4 regions of the Variovorax sp. FW305-3-2-15-B-LB1 genome follow, and region 2 is predicted to be linked to each of the others. Evidence: predicted binding sites of a transcription regulator. Region 2 holds the regulator's gene; each other region holds the start of a gene.

Region 1 (5,241 bases), on a different contig from region 2:
CCGCGCCCAGTTCACCAGCACCGCGCAGACCGCGGCGCCGCTCACGAACGCCAGGATCGCGCCCAGCGCGTTCAGCAGCAGCGTGAGGTTGCCCAGCACCATGCCGTCCGCCAGCTGCGAGGCGAAGCCGGTCATGTGCGAGGTGTACATGTGCAGCACGAGGAAGCCGCCCGCATTGATGGCGCCGGCGTTGAAGGCCAGCAGCAGTCCGAGCGCGGTGTTCGTCGACGGCGCGCGGTGGCGGTTGGTGAGGAAACGAAGTCTGCGCACGGGGCTCTCCAGGGGCAGCTGCCTGCCGACAGCCACTCTAGCACCCGATGCGCGGCGTTACTTGAGCCAGCCGCGCCGGCGGAAGTACCACATCGGCACCAGCGCGCTCGCGGCCATCAGCGCGATGGCGTAGGGGTAGCCCATGGCCCAGTCGAGCTCGGGCATGAACTTGAAGTTCATGCCGTAGATGCTCGCGATCAGCGTGGGCGGCAGCAGCGCGACGCTGGCCACCGAGAAGATCTTGATGGTCTTGTTCTGGTTGATGTTGATGAAACCGACGGTCGCATCCATCAGGAAGTTGATCTTGTCGAAGAGGAAGGCCGTGTGGTTGTCCAGCGATTCGATGTCGCGCAGGATCTGCCGCGCTTCCTCGAACTGCTCGGCGTTGAGCATCTTGCTGCGCATCATGAAGCTCACGGCGCGGCGCGTGTCCATCACGTTGCGGCGGATGCGGCCGTTCAAGTCTTCCTGCCGTGCGATGGCGCCGAGCACCTCGCCGGCCAGCTCGTCGCTGACGTTGCCCGACAGCACTTTCTTGCCCGCCACTTCGAGCTCGTCGTAGATGTTCTCCAGCGTGTCGGCCGAGTATTCGGCGTCGGCGTCGAAGAGCTTGAGCATCACTTCCTTCGCGTCTTCGATCAGTCCCGGCGCGCGGCGTGCGCGCATGCGCAGCAGGCGGAACACGGGCACGTCTTCGTCGTGGATCGAGAACAGCACGCCGCGGCTGCGCAGGTCGGTGTTGTGCTGGTTGAGGATGAAGGCGACGCGCACCGTGCGCGGGTCTTCGTCGTCGTCGATCAAAAAGTCGGAGCGGATGTGCAGCTCGCCGTTGTCTTCCTCGTAGAAGCGGGCCGATTCCTCGATGTCCTCGTCCATCGCGTCTTCGGGAATCGAGAGGCCGTAGTACTGCTTGATCCAGCGCTTTTCCTCGAGCGTGGGCGACTCGAGGTCGACCCAGATCGGCTGGAACTTGGAGAGCTCTTCGAGCGACTCGATCTCTTCCTGGACGAGGCGGCCGTTGGCGAGCGTAAAGATGTTGAGCATGGGCTCACTCCCGGGGGTGACTGAACGATGGGCGAGGGCGGGGCGCTTTCAATTCCCGCGGACCCGGCGTCAGTACATCACGCGCAGCGTCGCCAGGGAGTTGAAAGCTGCCGAGACGGGGCGGTTTCCAAGGGGAGTCTCCGGTTGCAGCGAGGCGCGATTATGTCACCGGCCACAGGGCGACAAGGCACTCGAACTGGACGGACATACAGTAAAGTCGTGCCCATGCAGACCCCTGCGTCCCCCGTTCTTTCCACCCCGCCGAAGACGCAAGCCGAGCGCCTGGCCGCGGCGCTTGCCGCGCTCAACGACGACCAGCGCGCGGCGGTCGAGCACGGCGTGGGCGCGGCGGTCGGCGCCGACCACCGGCCGCTGCTCGTGATCGCCGGTGCCGGCTCGGGCAAGACCAGCACGCTGGCGCACCGCGTGGCGCACCTGATCGCGGACGGGGTCGATCCGCAGCGCCTGCTGCTGCTCACCTTCTCGCGCCGCGCCGCGCAGGAAATGGAGCGCCGCGCAGGCCAGGTGCTGGCGCGCGTGCTGGGCCTGAAGTCGGAGCGCCCGCCGGCGCTGCCGTGGGCCGGCACCTTCCACGGCATCGGCGCGCGGCTGCTGCGCGAGTACGCCGCGCAGATCGGGTTGGACGAGAACTTCACCATCCACGACCGCGGCGACGCCGAAGACCTCATGGGGCTGGTGCGGCACGAGCTGGGCCTGTCGTCCACGGTCAACCGCTTCCCGCGCAAGGGCACCTGCCTGTCGATCTACTCGCGCTGCGTGAACACGCGCGCGCCGCTGGCCGCCGTGCTGAAGGACAGCTTTCCCTGGTGTGCCGAGTGGGAGGTTGAGCTCAAAACGCTCTTCGGCGCCTACGTCGAGGCCAAGCAGCAGCAGAACGTGCTCGACTACGACGACCTCTTGCTCTACTGGGCCGAGATGGTCGCCGAGCCCGCGCTGGCCGCGCACGTCGGCGCGCGCTTCGACCACGTGCTGGTCGACGAGTACCAGGACACCAACCTGCTGCAGGCCGAGATCCTGCGCGCGATGAAGCCCGACGGGCGTGGCGTGACGGTGGTGGGCGACGACGCGCAGTCGATCTACTCGTTCCGCGGCGCCACGGTGCGCAACATCCTCGACTTTCCCTCGCAGTTCTCGCAGGCCGCGCGCATCGTCACGCTGGAGCGCAACTACCGCTCGACGCAGCCGATCCTCGACGTGTCGAACCGCGTCATCGCGCAGGCCGCCGAGCGGCACGCCAAGACGCTGTGGACCGACAAGCCCTCGGCCGGCAAACCGGTGCTGGTGCTCGTGCCCGACGAGGCCGGGCAGGCGCGCTGGGTGGCCGACAAGATCCTGGCGCACCGCGAGGGCGGGCTGGCGCTGAAGTCGCAGGCGGTGCTGTTTCGCACTTCTTCGCACAGCGCGGCGCTCGAGCTGGAGCTGGCGCGGCGCAACATCCCGTTCGTGAAGTTCGGCGGGCTCAAGTTCCTCGAGGCCTCGCATGTGAAGGACCTGCTCGCGGTGCTGCGTTTCGCGCAGAACCCGCGCGGGCGCATGGCGGGCTTCCGGGTCACACAGCTCATTCCCGGCGTGGGCCCGGCCACCGGCACGCGCCTGCTCGACGCGATGGACCAGGCGGCCGACCCAGCCGCAGCCGTGCGCGACTTCGTGCCGCCGTCGGCCGCGCGCGAACAGTGGGCCGACTTTGCCCAGGCCTACGCCGCCTTGCGCGCGCCGTCGCTGCAGTGGCCGGCCGACGTCGAGGTGGCCATGCAGTGGTACCAGCCGCACCTGGAGCGGCTGTACGAAGACACCTCGGGCGTGCGGCGCGCCGACGTCGAGCAACTGGCGCGGCTGGCGGCCGGCTATGGCTCGCGCGAGCGCTTTCTCACCGAGCTCACGCTCGACCCGCCCGAGGCCACCAGCGACCGGCCCGGCCCGCCCTCGCTCGACGAGGACTACCTGATCCTGTCGACCATCCATTCGGCCAAGGGCCAGGAGTGGAACTCGGTGCACGTCATCAACGTGGTCGACGGCTGCATGCCGGCCGACGTGGCGCAGGGCGCGCACGAACTGGAAGAAGAGCGGCGCCTGCTCTACGTGGCGATGACGCGGGCCCGCGACCACCTGCACCTGGTGATGCCGCAGCGCTTCCACATCACGCAGCAGGCGGCGCGCGGCGACCGGCACCTGTACGCCAACCGCACCCGCTTCATCACCGAGTCCGACCTGGCGGGCTTCGAGCTGCAGACCTGGCCGCCGCCGCCGGTGCTGCCGCCCGCGGTGCCGCCGCCGGCCGCGGTGATCGACCTGCGCAACCGCATGCGCGCCGCCTGGCGCTGAACGGGCCGGCCCTTCGGGCGGGAGGGGCACTTCGCGCTGCACATGGAAACACTTGCTTCCAATGTGCCGCAAGGGCATGCCACTGCACGGGGGTAGCTATGGAATCAATAGCGGATTAGGGCATGCAATACACCGGCCCGTCACTCGGGCAAGCCCCGGTATTGCAATACCGTGACAGCTTGGGCATAGTGAATCCGACCGCCCCCTTTCTTCATCTCCCTTCCTCTTCCCCCTCTCTCCCAACCTCACCTGTTTCGCCGGCCACGCTTCATCCCGGAGCGCGGTCATTTCCCCAACCGTCAATTCTCAGGAGGTCATTCATGAATTTGACGATCAGCGGTCATCACCTCGACGTCACACCTGCCTTGCGCACCTACGTCACGAGCAAGCTGGACCGGATCACGCGACATTTCGACCAGGTGGTCGATGTCAAGGTGATCCTCACGGTGGAAAAGCAGAAGGAAAAGGAACGCCGCCAAAGGGCGGAGTGCAACATTCACGTCAAGGGCAATGACATGTTCGCGGAATCGAGCCACGCTGATCTGTACGCCGCGGTTGATGAGCTGGTCGACAAGCTCGACCGCCAGGTGGTCCGCCACAAGGATCGCCTGCAGGACCACCATCACGTGGCGCCCAAGCGCGTGATGTAAACGCCGGGCCCCGCGCCCCGCATCTCAGGCCGCCTTCGGGCGGCCTTTTGTTTGTCCGACCACATTGGTGGGGCTTTGCAAGGGCCTCCAGAGGAAGCGACGCCTCACGGCAACACATGTAGACGAAAGTAATTAGGGGGACTGGGGGTTTTTACCGAGGAGGTGCATAATCGCCCCCGCTCTGACCCCACCATGAATCGCCTCGCGTCCATCCTGCCGCCCGCTCAAGTGCTCGTGAGCGTTGACGCCACCAGCAAGAAACGTGCTTTCGAAGAAGCCGGCCTGCTGTTCGAGAGCCTTCACGGTCTGGGCCGTGCCCTCATCACCGACAGCCTGTTTGCGCGCGAGCGCCTCGGCTCCACCGGTCTGGGCCACGGAGTCGCCATTCCACATGGCCGCATCAAGGGCCTCAAGGCGCCGATGGCCGCGGTGTTCCAGCTGGCGAACCCCATCGGCTTCGACGCTCCTGACGAGCAGCCCGTGGCGCTGCTGATCTTCCTGCTGGTGCCCGAAGCGGCCACGCAGAAGCACCTCGAAATCCTGTCTGAAATTGCCGAGCTGCTGAGCGACGCCGGCCTGCGCGAGCAGATCAAGTCCAGCACCGACGCCGCCGCGCTGCACGGCCTCATTGCCGGCTGGCAGTCGACCCAGGTCGCCTGAGCGCCCGTGCCGGGCCTGCCGCTGCTGCTGATAAGCTGCGGCGACGCTTTTCTCTCTCTCCATCCTGACCAGAATGCCGGCGTCTTGCGCCGGCCGCCGCACGCATGAAGCCGACCGTCATCAGCGCCGATGCCATGTTCGAGGAGTTCCGTGGGTCGCTCCGCTGGGAATGGCTCGCGGGCCTGGGTGCCTCGGAGCGCCAGTTCGACCCCGACGTCATCAGCCGCGCGCAGTCGGCCGCCGACCTGGTCGGCTACCTGAACTACATCCACCC
Region 2 (5,241 bases):
CCGAAGACCTGGCACGCGTGCGCGCCGTCTTCGCGGCCGGCTCGCCTGCGTGAGCTGCAGGCCGCCCCGAGGGAGACGGCGGCAATTTGTCACGGGGACGCATGCTATCCTCGATGCAATTCCGCCTCGGCGCGCCTGAGGGTGCGCATGGGGCGCGACACAAAATCTAAGAACCTTCCGAGGACACCATGAGACTTATTTTGCTGGGCGCGCCCGGAGCAGGCAAAGGCACGCAAGCGACCTTCATCTGCCAGAAATACGGCATCCCCCAAATCTCGACCGGCGACATGTTGCGCGCCGCGGTCAAGGCAGGCACCCCCCTCGGGCTGCAGGCCAAGACGATCATGGATTCGGGTGCACTGGTCAGCGACGACCTGATCATCAACCTCGTGAAGGAACGCATCGCGCAGCCCGACTGCAACGGCGGTTTCCTGTTCGACGGCTTCCCGCGCACCATTCCACAGGCCGACGCCATGAAGGCGGCCGGCGTCAAGCTCGACTACGTGCTCGAGATCGACGTGCCCTTCGGCGACATCATCGAACGCATGAGCGGCCGCCGCTCGCACCCGGCCTCGGGCCGCACCTACCACGTCAAGTTCAATCCGCCGAAGGTGGAAGGCAAGGACGACGTGACCGGTGAAGAGCTGATCCAGCGCGAAGACGACAAGGAAGAGACCGTGCGCAAGCGGCTCGACGTCTACAGCCAGCAGACCCGTCCGCTGGTCGACTACTACTCGGCCTGGGCCAAGACCGACCCGGCCGCCGCGCCGAAGTACCGCGCCATCCAGGGCGTGGGCACGGTCGACGAGATCAAGCAGCGCGCGCTTGCCGCACTGAACAGCTGATTCAGCGGCTGATTCGTCAGCCTCTTTCTCCTAGCCGCCCTCCGCCTCCGGCAGGGCGGCCACTCCCAAGAGTTCCAGCACCAGCGTAACCCGCGCCTTCACCGGCGTGAGTGCGCCCGCATCCCGCAGCCCGTCACCGGGTTTCGGCAGGATGCGTCCGTTCGCGCAGCGCGTGGCGCGCAGTACCGCCACGCCGCCGTCCTGCGCCTTCAGCGCCGCGGCTTCCAGCGCGTGGTGCACGGTGCCGTTGCCGGTCGTGGCCACGACCAGGCCGCGCAAGGGCTCCGCCGACGGGAGGAGCAACGCCTCCACGATCGCACCGCTCGCGCCCGCGTGGCTCATGACAATCTCGACGCGGGGCCACGGCTTCGACACGGCCGTCAGCCGCGCCGCATCGAACGGCGCTCCCTGCGGCCACGCACGCACGCGCCGCACTTCGCCCTCTTCCACGTAGCCGACCGGCCCCGCGTCGCCCGACGCGAAGGCATCAAGGCGGTAGGTGTGCACCTTCTGCACATCGAGGCCGCTGTGGATCGTGCCCGCGCACACCACCGTCACGCCCTGCGCGCCCGGTGTCGAGGCCACGGCAAGCGCGTCGCGCACGTTCTGCGGGCCATCGGGCGACAGGGCCGTCGCCGGGCGCATCGCGCAGGTCAGCACCACCGGCTTGGCCGGTGCCAGCACGGCGTGCAGGAAGAAGGCCGTCTCCTCCAGCGTGTCGGTGCCGTGCGTGACCACGATGCCCGCCACGTCAGGCTGCGCCAGCCAGTGCGCGCAGCGCGCGGCCAGCTGGCGCCAGGTGTCGGCGTCCATGTCCTTGCTGTCGAGCTGCGCCACCTGCTCCGCCACCAGCGTCACGCCGGCCGGCGCCTCGATGCCGCCCAGCAGGTCCGCCACGCCCACCTGTCCGGCGGTGTAGCCGATGTTGTCGCCGCTGCTGGCGGCCTTGCCGGCAATGGTGCCGCCGGTGCCCAGCACCACCACGCGGCGCGTCTCGGACGAAGAGGAATGAGTCATGGCTTGTCAACTTTTGAAAACTGGTTAAAAATACAGGTACTGGATATCTAGCCAGTGCCGCAAGGAAACCACTATGCAGTTCGCAGTGAAGCTTACCGCCCGCCAGCAGCAGATCCTGGACCTGATCCAGGGCGCCATCGCACGCACCGGTGCGCCGCCCACGCGCGCCGAAATCGCCAACGAGCTGGGCTTCAAGTCGGCCAACGCCGCCGAGGAGCACCTGCAGGCCCTGGCCCGCAAGGGCGTGATCGAACTCGTCAGCGGCACCTCGCGCGGCATCCGCCTCAAGGGCGATGCGCTGCGCTCGCTCCACGAAACGCGCCACCGCGAAGGCAACCAGTTCTCGCTCTCGCTGCCCGGCATGGCCCAGCTCGCGCTGCCGCTCATCGGCCGCGTGGCGGCGGGTTCGCCCATCCTTGCGCAAGAGCACGTCGACCAGACCTACTACGTCGAGAACACGCTCTTCCAGCGCCAACCCGACTACCTGCTCAAGGTGCGCGGCATGTCGATGCGCGACGCCGGCATCATGGACGGCGACCTGCTCGCCGTGCAGGCCACCAAGGAAGCGCGCAACGGCCAGATCGTGGTGGCACGCCTGGGCGAAGAAGTCACCGTGAAGCGCCTGAAGCGCAACAAGCAGGTGATCGAGCTGCACGCCGAGAACCCCGACTACCCGACCATCATCGTCCAGCCCGGCGAGCCCTTCGAGATCGAAGGCCTCGCGGTCGGCCTCATCCGCAACACGATGCTGATGTAGCCCCGGGCCTGCTGCCCACACGCAGCACCTCATCCGGCCGCGACAGGTGGCGGGCGTATGGCGCGAAGTCGCCATCACCCTGTCGTGGCCGATTCAAGAAATCCTGCCTGTGTTCAACCTCATACTTTTTTGGAGTTCACATGGGAATCGCCCTCCTCGCCATCGCCGACCTCTGGTCGCCCCTGCAATCGCTGGCCACCCGCTGGATGCCCGCCCGCCGCCCGTCGCATGGTGAGAGCGGCGACGCTGCCGCCGGCCTTCGCTATGTGGCCATTCGCCCGGCCTGCACGGCGCGCCCCGCTGGCGGTTCCGCACCTGTCAGTTCGCCATCCGCCGCCGCAGCGCCCGCCCGTCCGCTGCGCGTGGTCCGCGTGGTCGACCGCCAAGGCACGCAGCGCGGCTGCGCCAACCGGGTCGTGATTTCCGGCCGCATGGCCGACGTGTGCGCCGAACTCGACCGGCTCGCCGCACTGGAAGCCGCAGAAGCCGGCAGCGGCGCGCCCCGCCCCAGCCACCTGCACTGAGAAGGTGCGAACGAGCCCGTCGTGCCTGCGCACCCCGCACGCGCACAGCGGATTCACCCCTAACGGTCTGAAACAGGCCTCCCGGGCGCCATCTGGCGCGGGGTATCCAAACGTTCACACGTGCGACGCGCCGATGCTGCGAGGCACAATGGCATGCCATGAACATTGTGATCCTCGACGACTACCAGGACGCCGTGCGCAAGCTGCAGTGCGCTGCCAAGCTGGACGCTTACGCCGCCAAGGTCTACACCAACACGGTCAAGGGCATCGGCCAACTGTCGGTTCGCCTCAAGGATGCGGACGTCATCGTGCTCATCCGCGAGCGCAGCCAGATCTCCCGCCAGCTGATCGAGAAGCTGCCCAAGCTCAAGCTGATTTCCCAGACCGGTCGCGTCGGCGGCCACATCGACGTCACGGCCTGCACCGAACGCGGTGTGGCGGTGGCCGAGGGCTCGGGCTCGCCGCAGGCGCCCGCCGAACTCACCTGGGCGCTGATCATGGCGGCCATGCGCCGCCTGCCGCAGTACATCAGCAACCTCAAGCACGGGGCCTGGCAGCAGTCGGGCCTCAAGTCGGCATCGATGCCGCCGAATTTCGGCGTGGGCTCGGTGCTCAAGGGCAAGACGCTGTGCATCTGGGGCTACGGCCGCATCGGCCAGCTGGTGGCCCGCTACGGGCAGGCCTTCGGCATGCAGGTCGTGATCTGGGGCCGCGAGGCCAGCTGCGCCAAGGCGCGCTCCGACGGCTTCCAGGTGGCGCAGAACCGCCACGAATTCTTTGCCGCCGCCGACGTGCTGTCGGTGCACCTGCGGCTCAACGAGGACACCCAGGGCCTCGTCAAGCTCGAAGACCTCTCGCGCATGAAGCCGACGGCGCTGTTCGTCAACACCTCGCGCGCCGAGCTGGTCGAAGCCGATGCCCTGCTGGCCGCGCTCAACCGCGGCCGCCCCGGGCTGGCGGCCATCGACGTGTTCGAGAGCGAGCCGCCGCTGCAAGGCCATGCGCTGCTGCGCCTCGAAAACTGCATCTGCACGCCGCACATCGGCTACGTCGAGCAGGAAAGCTACGAAAGCTACTTCGGCCAGGCGTTCGACAACGTCGTGAGCTTCATCAAGGGCAACCCCACGAACATCGTGAACCCCGGCGCGCTGCAGGTCCGGCGGTGAGCGCATGAGCCGGCCCGCGCCGCAGCGAGGCGCGCTCTGGGCGCTGCTGGCCGGCAATTTCGTGATCGGCACGGGCGTGATGGTCGTGCCGGGCACCCTCAATGAGATCAGCGCCTCGCTGGCGGTCCAAGTCGCCACCGCAGGCCAGCTGATCAGCGCAGCAGCCGTCGTGATGTGCCTGGGCGCCCCGCTGCTGGCCGCCGCGGTCGCCGGCTGGGACCGCCGCAAGCTGCTGGCCCTCACCCTGCTCTGGTACGCCGCGTGGCACGTGGTCGCGGCGCTCGTACCCAGCTTCGGCGCGCTGCTGCCGGTGCGCATGCTGACGGTGATCGCGCCCGCCATCTTCACGCCCCAGGCCGCGGCCTGCGCCGGCATGCTGGTGCCGCCCGAGCAGCGCGGGCGCGCCGTCACCTTCGTCTTTCTCGGCTGGTCGGTGGCCTCGGTGCTGGGCCTGCCGATCGGCGCGCTGATCGGCGGCCACCTGGGCTGGCGCATGGCCTTCATGGCCATTGCGGCGCTCAGCGTCGTGAGCGCGGCCTCGGTCTGGCTCACGCTGCCCAGCGGCATCCGGCCCGCCGCGCTCACGGCCGCCGCCTGGTCGCGCGTGCTGCGCAGCCCGGTACTGATGGGCATCGTGTCGGTCACGGCGCTGCAGGGCGTCGGCCAGTTCGTGCTGTTCAGCTATTTCGGCCCGCTGCTCAAGCAGGGCTTCGGCGCCGATGCCAACACGCTGAGCCTGATGTGGGCGCTGTTCGGCGCCTTCGGCCTGCTGGGCAACATGGTGGTGAGTCGCTACATCGACCGCGTCGGCGCCGGGCGCATGGTGCTGCTGACGACCGGGCTGATCGCGCTGAGCCTGCTGCTGTGGCCGCTGGCCAGCACGCTGGCGTGGCTGGCCGTGGTGCTCGTGCCCTGGGGCCTGGGCTGCTTTG
Region 3 (5,241 bases), on a different contig from region 2:
CTTCTTGCGCAGGCGGTGGATGTAGACCTCGATGGCGTTGATGCTCACCTCTTCGCCCCATTCGCACAGCCGGTCCACCAGCTGGTCCTTGCTGACCAGCCGGCCGGCGCGCTGCAGCAGCACCTCGAGCAGGCCCAGTTCGCGCGCCGACAGCTCGATCATCTTGCCGTCGATGGTCGCCACGCGGCCGGCCTGGTCGTAGACCAGCGGGCCGTGGCGGATCGCGTTGCTGGTGGCACCCATGCCGCGCCGCGTGAGGGCGCGCACGCGCGCCTCGAGCTCCTGCAGGCTGAAGGGCTTGGCCATGTAGTCGTCGGCGCCGTGGTCCAGGCCCTTCACGCGCTCTTCCACGCTGTCGGCCGCCGTGAGCACCAGCACCGGCAGCTGCGAGCCGCGTGCGCGCAGGCGCTTGAGGATCTCGATGCCGTGCAGGCTGGGCAGCCCGAGGTCGAGGATCAGCAGGTCGAACTCGCTGTGGGTCATGAGCGCGGTGTCGGCCTGCGAGCCGTTGGCCACGTGATCGACCGCCGCGCCCGAGGTGCGCAGGCTGCGCAGCAGGGCATCGGCCAGCACCTGGTCGTCTTCGGCAATCAGTATTCGCATGAGCCACCTCCGGCGGATTCAGGCGCCATGCCGGCGCAGTTCACATTTGTCTCAACGCGAGTCTAGCCCGCTGTATAGGCTTCGAGTCCGATGGTTACCACGGTGGCGATCTCGTCGCCCACGCTGGCGCGGAACTCGCGCTCGGTCTGCGTCACGGCGCGGCGGAAGGCGTCCAGCCAGGCCAGCCCGTCGGCCGTGAAGAGCACGCGTCGCGCGCGCGCATCGAGCGGGTCGGGGCCGCGCGTGACCAGCCCCCAGGCCTCGCACTGGTCGACCAGCGTGCCCATGGCCTGCTTGGTCATGCCGGCGCGCTCGGCCAGTTCGGTCAGGCGCGAGCCCTCGCGCGCCAGGTGCCGCGTGATGTGGATGTGCGCCGCGCTCACCTGCGCGCGCGCTGCGAGGTTCGACAGCGCCAGCGGCACGTCGATGTCGTGCGCCATGAGCGCCAGCACGCGCTCGTCGAAGCGGCGCATCGCATGGCCCAGCAGGCGGCCCAGGTGGGTCTGGCGCCAGGCGTCGGGATCGGTGGGAAAGGCGGGGTCGGCCATGGCTTCAGATGGTAAGGCAAACTGACTTTAAAGTGGGTTTGCGAAACGCCATGAGCCCCTACACTACTGTTCAAGCATCCAGCCTGTGGTTAAAAGCAGATGGATGAATCCCGACACAAACCGTTGATATTCAAGGAGATTTCCACATGGACGCAGTCGTCAAGGGCGCAAGCATCTCGGTCGCCAACAGTGAAAAGGCCAAGGCCCTGCAGGCCGCGCTGGCCCAGATCGAAAAGCAGTTCGGCAAGGGCACGATCATGCGCCTGGGCGAAGGCGAGGCGCTGGAAGACATCCAGGTGGTCTCCACCGGCTCGCTGGGCCTGGACATCGCCCTGGGCGTCGGCGGCCTGCCGCGCGGCCGCGTCGTTGAAATCTACGGCCCGGAATCCTCGGGCAAGACCACGCTCACGCTGCAGGTGATCGCCTCCATGCAGAAGCAGGCCGGCACCTGCGCCTTCGTCGACGCCGAGCACGCCCTCGACGTGCAGTACGCCCAGAAGCTCGGCGTGAACCTGTCCGACCTGCTGATCAGCCAGCCCGACACCGGCGAACAAGCGCTCGAAATCGTCGACTCGCTGGTGCGCTCGGGTGCCGTCGACCTGATCGTGGTCGACTCGGTCGCCGCGCTCACGCCCAAGGCTGAAATCGAAGGCGAAATGGGCGACTCGCTGCCCGGCCTGCAGGCCCGCCTCATGAGCCAGGCGCTGCGCAAGCTCACGGCCACGATCAAGAAGACCAACTGCATGGTCATCTTCATCAACCAGATCCGCATGAAGATCGGCGTGATGTTCGGCTCGCCCGAAACCACCACCGGCGGCAATGCGCTGAAGTTCTACGCCTCGGTGCGCCTGGACATCCGCCGCATCGGCACCATCAAGAAGGGCGACGAAGCCATCGGCAACGAAACCAAGGTGAAGGTGGTGAAGAACAAGGTCAGCCCTCCGTTCAAGACGGCCGAGTTCGACATCCTGTTCGGTGAAGGCATCAGCCGCGAGGGCGAGATCATCGACATGGGCGTGAACGCCAAGATCATCGACAAGTCGGGCGCCTGGTACGCCTACAACGGCGAGAAGATCGGCCAGGGCCGCGACAACGCCCGCGAGTTCCTGCGCGAGAACCCCGACCTGTCGCGCGAGATCGAGAACAAGGTGCGCGAGTCGCTGGGCATCCCGCTGCTCGCGGCCGATGCCGGCAGCGAACCCGAGAAGGCCGAGAAGCCCGCCAAGGCCTCGAAGGCCGACAAGGCGGCGGAGTAAGTTCGATAAGGCGGCCTTCGCGTGTTGCGTGGGCCGCCTGAGCGACCCACCACCCCCGAATGGCCTTCAGCGCCCCCTCCCTCAAAGGCCGCGCCCTGCGCCTCCTGAGCCAGCGCGAGCATTCGCGCGCGGAGCTGGAGCGCAAGCTGGCCAAGCACGAGGAAGAGCCCGGCACGCTGGCGAAGGCGCTCGACGAGCTGGCGGCCAAGGACTTCATCAGCGAGCCGCGCGTCGTCGCCTCGGTGCTGCACCAGCGTGCTGCCCGCTCGGGCGCCTTGCGTGTGAAGCAGGAACTGCAGGCCAAGGGCATCGCGCCCGAAGCCATCGCGCAGGCGGTGGCCGGCTTGCAAGAAACGGAAGTCGAGCGCGCCACGGCCCTGTGGCGCCGCCGCTTCGACGCGCCGCCCGCCGATGCGAAGGAGCGCGCGAAACAGATGCGATTCCTGATGGCGCGCGGTTTCTCGGGCGCCGTCGTGTCCAAGGTGCTCAGGAGCGACTTCGATGACACAAGCGACGACCCCAACGGCGAATGAAGGCGACGCGGCCCTGTCCCGCGTCATCACGCAGCGCGTGCACTGCGAATGGCGCGACGCCTATGCGCTCGCCTCCGACCCGAAGCGATTGCCCGACTGGGCCAGCGGCCTCGCGAAGAGCGCGCTGGTGCCGCATGGCGACCACTGGATCGTGCGCACGCCCGAAAGCGGCGAGGCCCGCATGCGCTTTGCGCCGCCCAACGACCTGGGCGTGCTCGACCACTGGGTGGCGCCCGAAGGTGTGCCCGAGGTCTACCTGCCGTTTCGCGTGATCGGCGTGGCGCCCGGCGTGTGCGAGCTGCAGTTCACGCTGCTGCGCCAGCCGCACATGGACGACGCGGCCTTTGCGCGCGATGCCGGATGGATCGCGCGCGACCTGCAGGCTCTGCGCCGCCTGCTCGAGGCGGGCTGAGCCCGGCCTGGCTTACTCGGTGGCCGTGACGTCGTCGGCCAGCGGGTTCTCGGCCTTGTACGCGGCGATGTCGCGCACGTTCTTCTGTACCGCCACCGCGCCGAACAGGCTCAGCAGGAAGGCCATGGCGTAGAAGCCCTTTTCGCTCGCGGCCAGCGAGGCGTTGAACAGGCCCACGGCCAGCAGGCCCACCGACAGCAGCAGCGAGACCCAGCACAGGCCGAAGTAGATGCCGGTGACCGAGATGCCCTCGAGCCGGTCGCGCACCGTCTTTTGCAGCGACACGGCCGAGAACAGGCCGTACATGAGGATGGTGAAGTAGTAGCCCTTCTCGTTGAGCTGCATCGCGGCATTCCACAGCCCGAGCAGGTACACGATGGCGCCGATGATCAGCGCGGCCCAGGATGCGGCGACGAATGCGCCGGTCGGTTTCTGAAACTTGACGGTTCCCATGACGATCCTCCTCGTTGTTGTGTGGCGCGATTATGGTGCGGGAAGGCGGTGGCATGATCGCCAGCGACCGGCCTCTCAGGAGGCGGCTTTCCAAAAAAACCGGAGGAACCCTTCATGTCGTCGCCACCCGCCCACCCGCAGTCCCTCGTTCGCACCGGCGCCAAGGCCGGCTTCGCCTTCGCCGGCTCGGCCATCAAGGGCGCGCTGATCGGCCTGTTTCTCGGCGGCGGCGTGTTCTTCTACTACCTGAGCCAGCTGCAGGGCCCGGGCATCCCGGCGGCGCGCGCCGGTGGCGCGGGCGCCATCCTGGCGCTGATCATGTCGCCGCCGCTGCTGGTGGCCGTGCTGCTGTCGCTGTTCGTCGGTGTGTACTTCCTGCTCGGCGTGCAGCGGGGCCGCGCCCGCGCGATGCAGCACCTGGTCGCGGCGCGCGGCGAGGCCGTGTCGCAGCGGCTGGGCGACGCGATCGCGGGCCGCATCGAAGCCATGCCGCGCACCCACGGCGGCCTGCAGCGCGTGGCCGACTGGCTCTCGCCCGACGCCCTGTGCCAGCAGCTCGCCCCGGTGCTCGGCGAAGGCCGGGCCGTGCGCGCGGTGGTCGGCTTCGTGCTGGGCCGCCTGCCCCTGAGCGACATGCTGGCCGAGTGGCAGCAGGAGCGTGCCGCGCACGGTGCGACGACGCCGGCGACGGGCGAAGACCCTGCCCTGCGCGCCCTGCTCACGCGTCGCATCCACGAGGTGTTGCAGGAGATGGCGACGCCCTCGCGCAAGCTCTTCTACATCGCGCTGGCGGCGCAGGCCGTCCTCTTGGGCATAGGGCTGTGGCTCGTGCGCTGAGCCCGACCGTCTTCGTTGGTCTTGAGGCGCGTGGCCGCCCTCGCGTTGACGCCTCGGCGACAATCAGCGCCCGCGCGGGCCTTGCGGTGTGCGCGGCCTCCATGCCTGCCTGTCTCCCCTGCCCCCCGCTTTCATGATCGTCCGGAAACGCCCGTCCGGGCTCAAGCTGTTTCTGTCCTGGCGGGGCTCCGTCCTGCCGCGCATCGCCGCGGCGCTCACGCTCAACGTGATCGTGGCCATCGTCGTCACGGTGCTGCACGGGCGCTTCGGCTCCATCAAGATTCCGCTCGGCACCGTGCCCTTCGCGCTGCTGGGCCTGCCGCTGGCGATCTTCCTGGGCTTTCGCAACACCGCGGCCTACGACCGCTTTTGGGAGGCGCGCAAGCTCTGGGGCGAAGTGATCCTGCGTTCGCGCAACCTGGCGCGCCAGTGCCAGAGCCTCATCGACGGCGATGCGCCCGTGAACGCCGGCGCCGACACCGTCCGCCGCCTGGACGACCTGCGCGTGCGCATGACCCTGCGCGCCGCAGCCTTCGCCCATGCGCTGCGCCACCAGCTGCGCGGCACCGATGCCGCCAGCGACACCAAGCCCTTCCTGC
Region 4 (5,241 bases), on a different contig from region 2:
GACAGCAGGCGGCGCAGGTGCGCCATGTCCTGCGTGGGCTCTGCCGTGCGCACGGTGAGCTGCTGGTGCGGCGGCAGGGTCACGCCGTTGAGGCGCCGCAGGTCGAGCGTCCACTGCAGCTCGAGCGCACGCGCGCCGCGCTGGCGCGCGCGCAGCCAGATCTGCAGCGCCGAGAGCAGGCGGTTGGCCGACCACATGAGTTCGGGCCCGGTCTCGGCCAGCGCGGGCAGTTCGAGCTTCTGCTCGAACACGTCAGGCAGCGTGAGCCAGGCGTGGGTTTCGGGGCGCAGGCCCCAGGCGATGTCGAGCGCCTCGCGCAGCCCGGCGCCGAAACGCCGCGCCAGCCCGCCGCGCGGCAATGCCGCCACCTCGCCCCAGGTGCGGCAGCCCAGGCGCGCGAGCAGGTCGAGGTGGCCCTGCGCGGCCGTCAGCGTGTCCAGCGGCAGGCCGGCCGGCACCTCGGCGGGCCGGTGTTCGTTGCGCGCGAACAGGCGCAGCCGCGCCAGCGCGATCAGGCTGGTGGCGCCCTGCGCGCCGCGCATGCGCGCGTCGGGCGCGGGGTTGAGGGCCAGCAGCTGGCGCATCAGCGGCGCGCGACCGCCCCACAGGCGTTCGCAGGCCGAGACCTCGAGCATCAGCGCCTCGTCCTGCCAGGCGGCGTGCGGCGTGAACTGCAGCGCCCACCAGCCCAGGGCCTCGGGCGGGGGCATGTCGGGGGCGTCGGCTTCTTCGGACTCAGACGACCACTGCAAGGCGATCCAGTGCATCCGGGCCTCCTTTCCATGCGTCGATGCGCACCACCGTGGCCGACGGCGCGGCGGCCGGTGCCACGGGCGGCTGCAGGCGCAGCTGGCGCCGCACGCGGGCGGCGGCCAGCAGCGCGCTCATGCGGGCGTTGCGCGCCGGCACCCGCACCGGCGCGGCCAGCGGCGGCCCCCGGCGCTTGAGCAGGTGCAGCGCGATCTGCGCCGGATCGTCCGGGCAGCGCTCGGCGCGCAGGCGCAGGCGCGCGGGCGAGGCCGACAGCGCCACCGACTCGGGCCGGAACACGAACAGCAGCACCTCGTGCTGCGCGGCCGCCAGCTGCAGCCGCCGCAGCTCGCCCACGCGGGCCTGCGGCAGCCAGGCGACGACGGCGGCGATCTCGGCGCAGCGCAGCGCCTGCTCGCAGGCCCACAGCCGCGCGGCCGGGGCGTCGCTGCGCACGCACATCAGCGCCTCCACCGGCAGCCCCTGCGCCGCCAGCGCGGTGCCGCAAGGCTCGTAGGGCGCGCCGACCAGCACCACCGGCCCGCCGCGCGCTTCCACGGCCTGCGCCAGCGCGGGCAGCAGCAGGCGCCAGACATGGGCCTCGGGCGTGGCCTGCAGCAGCTCCGTCATCGCGCCCACGGGCCAGCCGCCGCCGGGCAGCTCGGCGTCGAGCGCGGCATGCCCGGTGGCCACGACCTGCGCGTCGGCCAGGCCGAGTTCGTCGGCGTGCCAGACGCCGCGGCCCGCGGCGGTGGAAAAGGAGTCGAGGAAAGGGAGGCCCATGATTGCAGTTGTTAACTGTATTTTTATACAGTATTTCCCAGGTCGCAACCAGCGATCGATTTACCTGCGAAGGCCCGCGCCTTAAGATCGGTTTATTAACAATTAGTGACCATGAGACACAAAAAGATTCACCTGCGGTTTCTGGCCCTCGCCGCGCTCGTCTTCGCAGGGGTGCCCGCCTCGGCCCAGCCCGCCAAGCCGCTCCTGATCGGCCAGACCTACGTGCAGACCGGCCCGCTCGCGTCGCTGTCGACCGAGCCGCTGGTGGGCATCCGTGCCATGTTCACCGCGCTGAACGCGAGCGGCGGCGTCAACGGCCGGCCGGTCGAGCTGCGCCAGCTCGACGACGCCTACGACCCCGCCAAGGGCGCCGAGAACGTCAAGACCTTCGCGCGCGACGGCGCGGTGGGCGTGCTGATGCCCATCGGCACCTCGTCGGCGGTCGGCGCGCTGAAGGCGGCCAACGAGCTGAAGATTCCCGTCGTCGGCCCGTACACGGGCGCGGGCCCGGTGGTGAAGTTCAGCGAGTTCGGTTTTCCGGTGCGCATCAGCTTCGACGAGGAATACAGCCGCATCGTGAACCACCTGTTCACCATCGGCCTGTCGCGCATCGCCTTCGCGCACAACGACAACCCCGGCGCGCGCTCGGCGATGGAGAGCACGCAGAAGTTCATTGCCGAACGCGGCGACAAGATGGTCGGCAGCGTGGCCATCAAGAACGACGGTTCCGACGCGGCCGAGCGCGCCGCCGAGCTGGCCAAGCTCAAGCCCAAGGCCGTGGTGCTGTCGGCCACCAACGACGTGGCGGCGAAGTTCATCGCGGCCTACCGCGCGACCGGCGGCGAGACGGCGTTCTATTCGTTCTCTTTCCTGAACGGACAGAAGCTGTTCCAGGACATCAAGAAGGACGCGGCCGGCGTGGTCATCTCGCAGGTCGTGCCCTACCCGTGGAACAGCGCGATGCCGGTGATTGCCGAGTACCAGGCGGCGATGAAGAAGATCGGCATGACCGAGTTCAGCTACGCCAGCCTGGAGGGCTACGTCACGGCCAAGGTCATGGTCGAAGGCCTGAAGCGCGCGGGCGCCAACCCCACGCCCGAGTCGCTGCAGAAGGGCCTGGAGTCGTTCAAGACGCTGGACCTCGGCGGCATCGCCGTGTCGTACCGGCCCGGCGAGCACCGCGGGCTGACCTTCTCGGAACTGTCGATGCTCAAGGCCGACGGGCGCTACCTGCGCTGAGGCTGAACCGCTTCAGCCCAGGAAGCGCAGCAGCTGCGCGTTGACCTCGTCGGCGCGCTCGTACTGCACCCAGTGCCCCGCGCCGTCGATCACCACGCCTTCGCGGCCCGGGCCTTCGCTGGCCAGTTGCGCCACCAGCGGACGCGAATCGGCGGTGACGTCGAACTCGCCCCACAGCAGCAGCGTCGGCACGCCCAGCGCGTCGATCGCGGCCTGCAGCCCGCCCGAGAGCGACACCTCCTTGCTGCGAAAGCGCGTGCCGTGGCACGAGAGGTCGTGGATCTCGAAGGCCAGCGGGTCGATGGCGGCCGGGTCGTGCAGCATCAGCGCGCCCAGGTTGTGCATGAGCGCGGCGCGCTCGGTCTCGCGGTCGGGGGCGGCGCGCCAGTTGATCATCTCGACTGTCATGCGGCGCAAGGTGCCATGGCCGCCGCTGCCCATCAGCGCCAGCCGGCGGATGGCGCCGCGCCGCACCGCGAAGCGCGCGGCGGTGAGCCCGCCGAACGAGAAACCGCCCAGGTCGATGGGCGTGCCGGCGCCGATGAGCGCATCGAGCGTGCCGCCGAGCGCGGCCAGAAGCGGCACCAGCGCGTCGTCGCCGGGCGCCACGCGCGGCAGCGCGTCGGAATCGTGAAAGCCGGGCATGTCGGGCAGGAGCAGCGTGCGCTGCGCCGACAGCGCCTCGGCGTTGCGCAGCCAGTGCATCCAGCTGCCGTGGCCGCCGTGCAGCAGCACGATGGGCGGCTTCGTCGTGTCGGTGCCGAAGCGGCGCCAGCGCACGCGCACGCCGTCGTGCACCAGGTCGTGCGAGGTGGACAGGGCTTCGATGCGGGCGATCTGGCGCCGGGCTTCGGCGGATTCGTCGGGGGTGGGAAGAGCGGGCGTGGGCATGGCTTCATTCTGCCGCGCGGCCCGCACTCTCAGTCCGTGCCGAACCGGTAGCTCGACACCACGAGCCCGCCCATGAAGGCGTCCTCGTGGTAGACGCGCTCGCCGACGTCACCCTCGGCCGCGCCCACCGCGACCATCAGCGGAATCAGGTGCTCCTCGCGCGGGTGCGCCATGCGCGCCGACGGGGCCGAGGCCCAGTCCTGCAGGCGCTGCACGCGCGCCTGCGGCGTGGCCTGCACAGCCGTCTCGTCGAGCCAGTCGCCGAAGGCCTTGGACACGCCGTGCGCCTGCGGGCCGAAGTTGCGCAGGTTGTGATAGCTCAGGCCGCTGCCGACGATGAGCACGTTCTCGTCGCGCAGCGGCGCGATGGCGCGGCCCAATGCCAGGTGCTCGGCCGGGTCGAGCCCGCGCCGCAGCGACAGCTGCACCACCGGCACGTCGGCGTTCGGGTACATCGCGGCCATCGGCGAGAACATGCCGTGGTCGTAGCCGCGCTCGGGGTCGATCTGCGCCGGCAGGCCGGCGGCGGCGATCAGCGATTGCACGCGCTGCGCGAGTTCGGGCGAGCCGGGCGAGGCGTAGCGCACCTCGTAGGTGTGGGCCGGAAAGCCGCCGTAGTCGTAGATCATGGGCGGGCGCGGGTTGCCCTGCACCGTGAACACGGGCGACTCCCAATGCGCCGAGACCATGAGGATGGCGGCCGGCATGCGGCCGATCTGGCGCGGCATGTCGGCCAGCGAGGCGGCGAGCTGGTCGTAGGTGGCGCCCATCTCCTTCTTCATCCAGGGCCAGGGGCCGCCGCCGTGCGAGATGAAGTACGTGGGCAGGCGGGAAAGCGTGGTGTCGTGGGTCAAGTCGATGCTCCTTGAAGGCGTTGGATCGACTGTAGACATTTCCTTTCAGGAAATCGACAGGCTACGATGCATCGAATCCTTTCTTCACAGGAAATCATCGATGGACCGCATGACCAGCCTGCGCGTGTTCCGCGAGGTCGTCGAGGCCGGCAGTTTCGTGGCCGCGGCCGAGCGCCTGGGCCTGTCGGCGCCGATGGCCAGCAAGCACGTGGCGCAGCTCGAGAAATCGCTGGGCGCGCGGCTGCTGCACCGCTCGAGCCGCCACCTGAGCCTGACCGAGGCCGGCACCGCCTGGTACGAGCAGAGCCGCCGCGCGCTCGACCTGCTCGACGCGGCCGAAGCCGCCATCGGCCAGACCAGCGACGCGCCGCGCGGCCAGCTCAAGGTGAGCGCGCCCGTGTGGTGCGCCACGCCGCGCTTTGCGCGCGTGCTGGCCGACTACCGCGCGGCATACCCCGAAGTGCTGGTCGACATGCACCTGGAGAACCGCAAGGTCGATCTCGCGGCCGACGGCTACGACCTGGCCTTGCGCGCCACGCAGGAGCCCTCGCCCGCGCTCATCGCGCGGCCGCTGTGCCGCGTGCCCTTTCATCTTGCGGGCACGCCGGCCTACCTGAAGCGCCACGGCGCCCTGCCCGCGGTGCCGGCCGACCTCGCGAAGCTGGGCGCGATCGTGCCCAGCTACGTGAACCTGGACAACCTCGCGCTCAAGGGGCCGGGCGGG

The links. Region 2 encodes LexA, which represses DNA repair genes until DNA is damaged. Its sites were predicted from a motif close to ACTGTATNNNNATACAGT; they were not measured.
Region 1: the regulator LexA is predicted to act here: its motif matches at 1,510-1,527, upstream of AC3WQR_RS24940 (ATP-dependent helicase).
Region 3: the regulator LexA is predicted to act here: its motif matches at 1,217-1,234, upstream of recA (recombinase RecA).
Region 4: the regulator LexA is predicted to act here: its motif matches at 1,548-1,565, upstream of imuA (translesion DNA synthesis-associated protein ImuA).

The regions. Positions count from the first base shown of each region.
Region 1 is NZ_JBYSZY010000052.1:6,650-11,890, reverse strand. It holds gene AC3WQR_RS24950 (YoaK family protein) at 1-270, opposite strand, end outside; gene corA (magnesium/cobalt transporter CorA) at 328-1,314, opposite strand; gene AC3WQR_RS24940 (ATP-dependent helicase) at 1,540-3,657, shown strand; gene hpf (ribosome hibernation-promoting factor, HPF/YfiA family) at 3,978-4,307, shown strand; gene AC3WQR_RS24930 (PTS sugar transporter subunit IIA) at 4,500-4,967, shown strand; gene hprK (HPr(Ser) kinase/phosphatase) at 5,072-5,241, shown strand, end outside.
Region 2 is NZ_JBYSZY010000003.1:128,591-133,831, forward strand. It holds gene kdsB (3-deoxy-manno-octulosonate cytidylyltransferase) at 1-53, shown strand, start outside; gene adk (adenylate kinase) at 189-845, shown strand; gene AC3WQR_RS03260 (asparaginase) at 876-1,862, opposite strand; gene lexA (transcriptional repressor LexA) at 1,936-2,619, shown strand; gene AC3WQR_RS03270 (hypothetical protein) at 2,760-3,143, shown strand; gene AC3WQR_RS03275 (D-2-hydroxyacid dehydrogenase family protein) at 3,302-4,309, shown strand; gene AC3WQR_RS03280 (MFS transporter) at 4,314-5,241, shown strand, end outside.
Region 3 is NZ_JBYSZY010000038.1:886-6,126, forward strand. It holds gene AC3WQR_RS21405 (response regulator transcription factor) at 1-603, opposite strand, end outside; gene AC3WQR_RS21410 (MarR family winged helix-turn-helix transcriptional regulator) at 666-1,151, opposite strand; gene recA (recombinase RecA) at 1,298-2,407, shown strand; gene recX (recombination regulator RecX) at 2,467-2,940, shown strand; gene AC3WQR_RS21425 (polyketide cyclase) at 2,909-3,352, shown strand; gene yiaA (inner membrane protein YiaA) at 3,365-3,805, opposite strand; gene AC3WQR_RS21435 (hypothetical protein) at 3,920-4,642, shown strand; gene AC3WQR_RS21440 (bestrophin family protein) at 4,776-5,241, shown strand, end outside.
Region 4 is NZ_JBYSZY010000013.1:44,374-49,614, forward strand. It holds gene AC3WQR_RS10780 (Y-family DNA polymerase) at 1-767, opposite strand, end outside; gene imuA (translesion DNA synthesis-associated protein ImuA) at 736-1,533, opposite strand; gene AC3WQR_RS10790 (ABC transporter substrate-binding protein) at 1,645-2,772, shown strand; gene AC3WQR_RS10795 (alpha/beta fold hydrolase) at 2,785-3,663, opposite strand; gene AC3WQR_RS10800 (DODA-type extradiol aromatic ring-opening family dioxygenase) at 3,693-4,517, opposite strand; gene AC3WQR_RS10805 (LysR family transcriptional regulator) at 4,618-5,241, shown strand, end outside.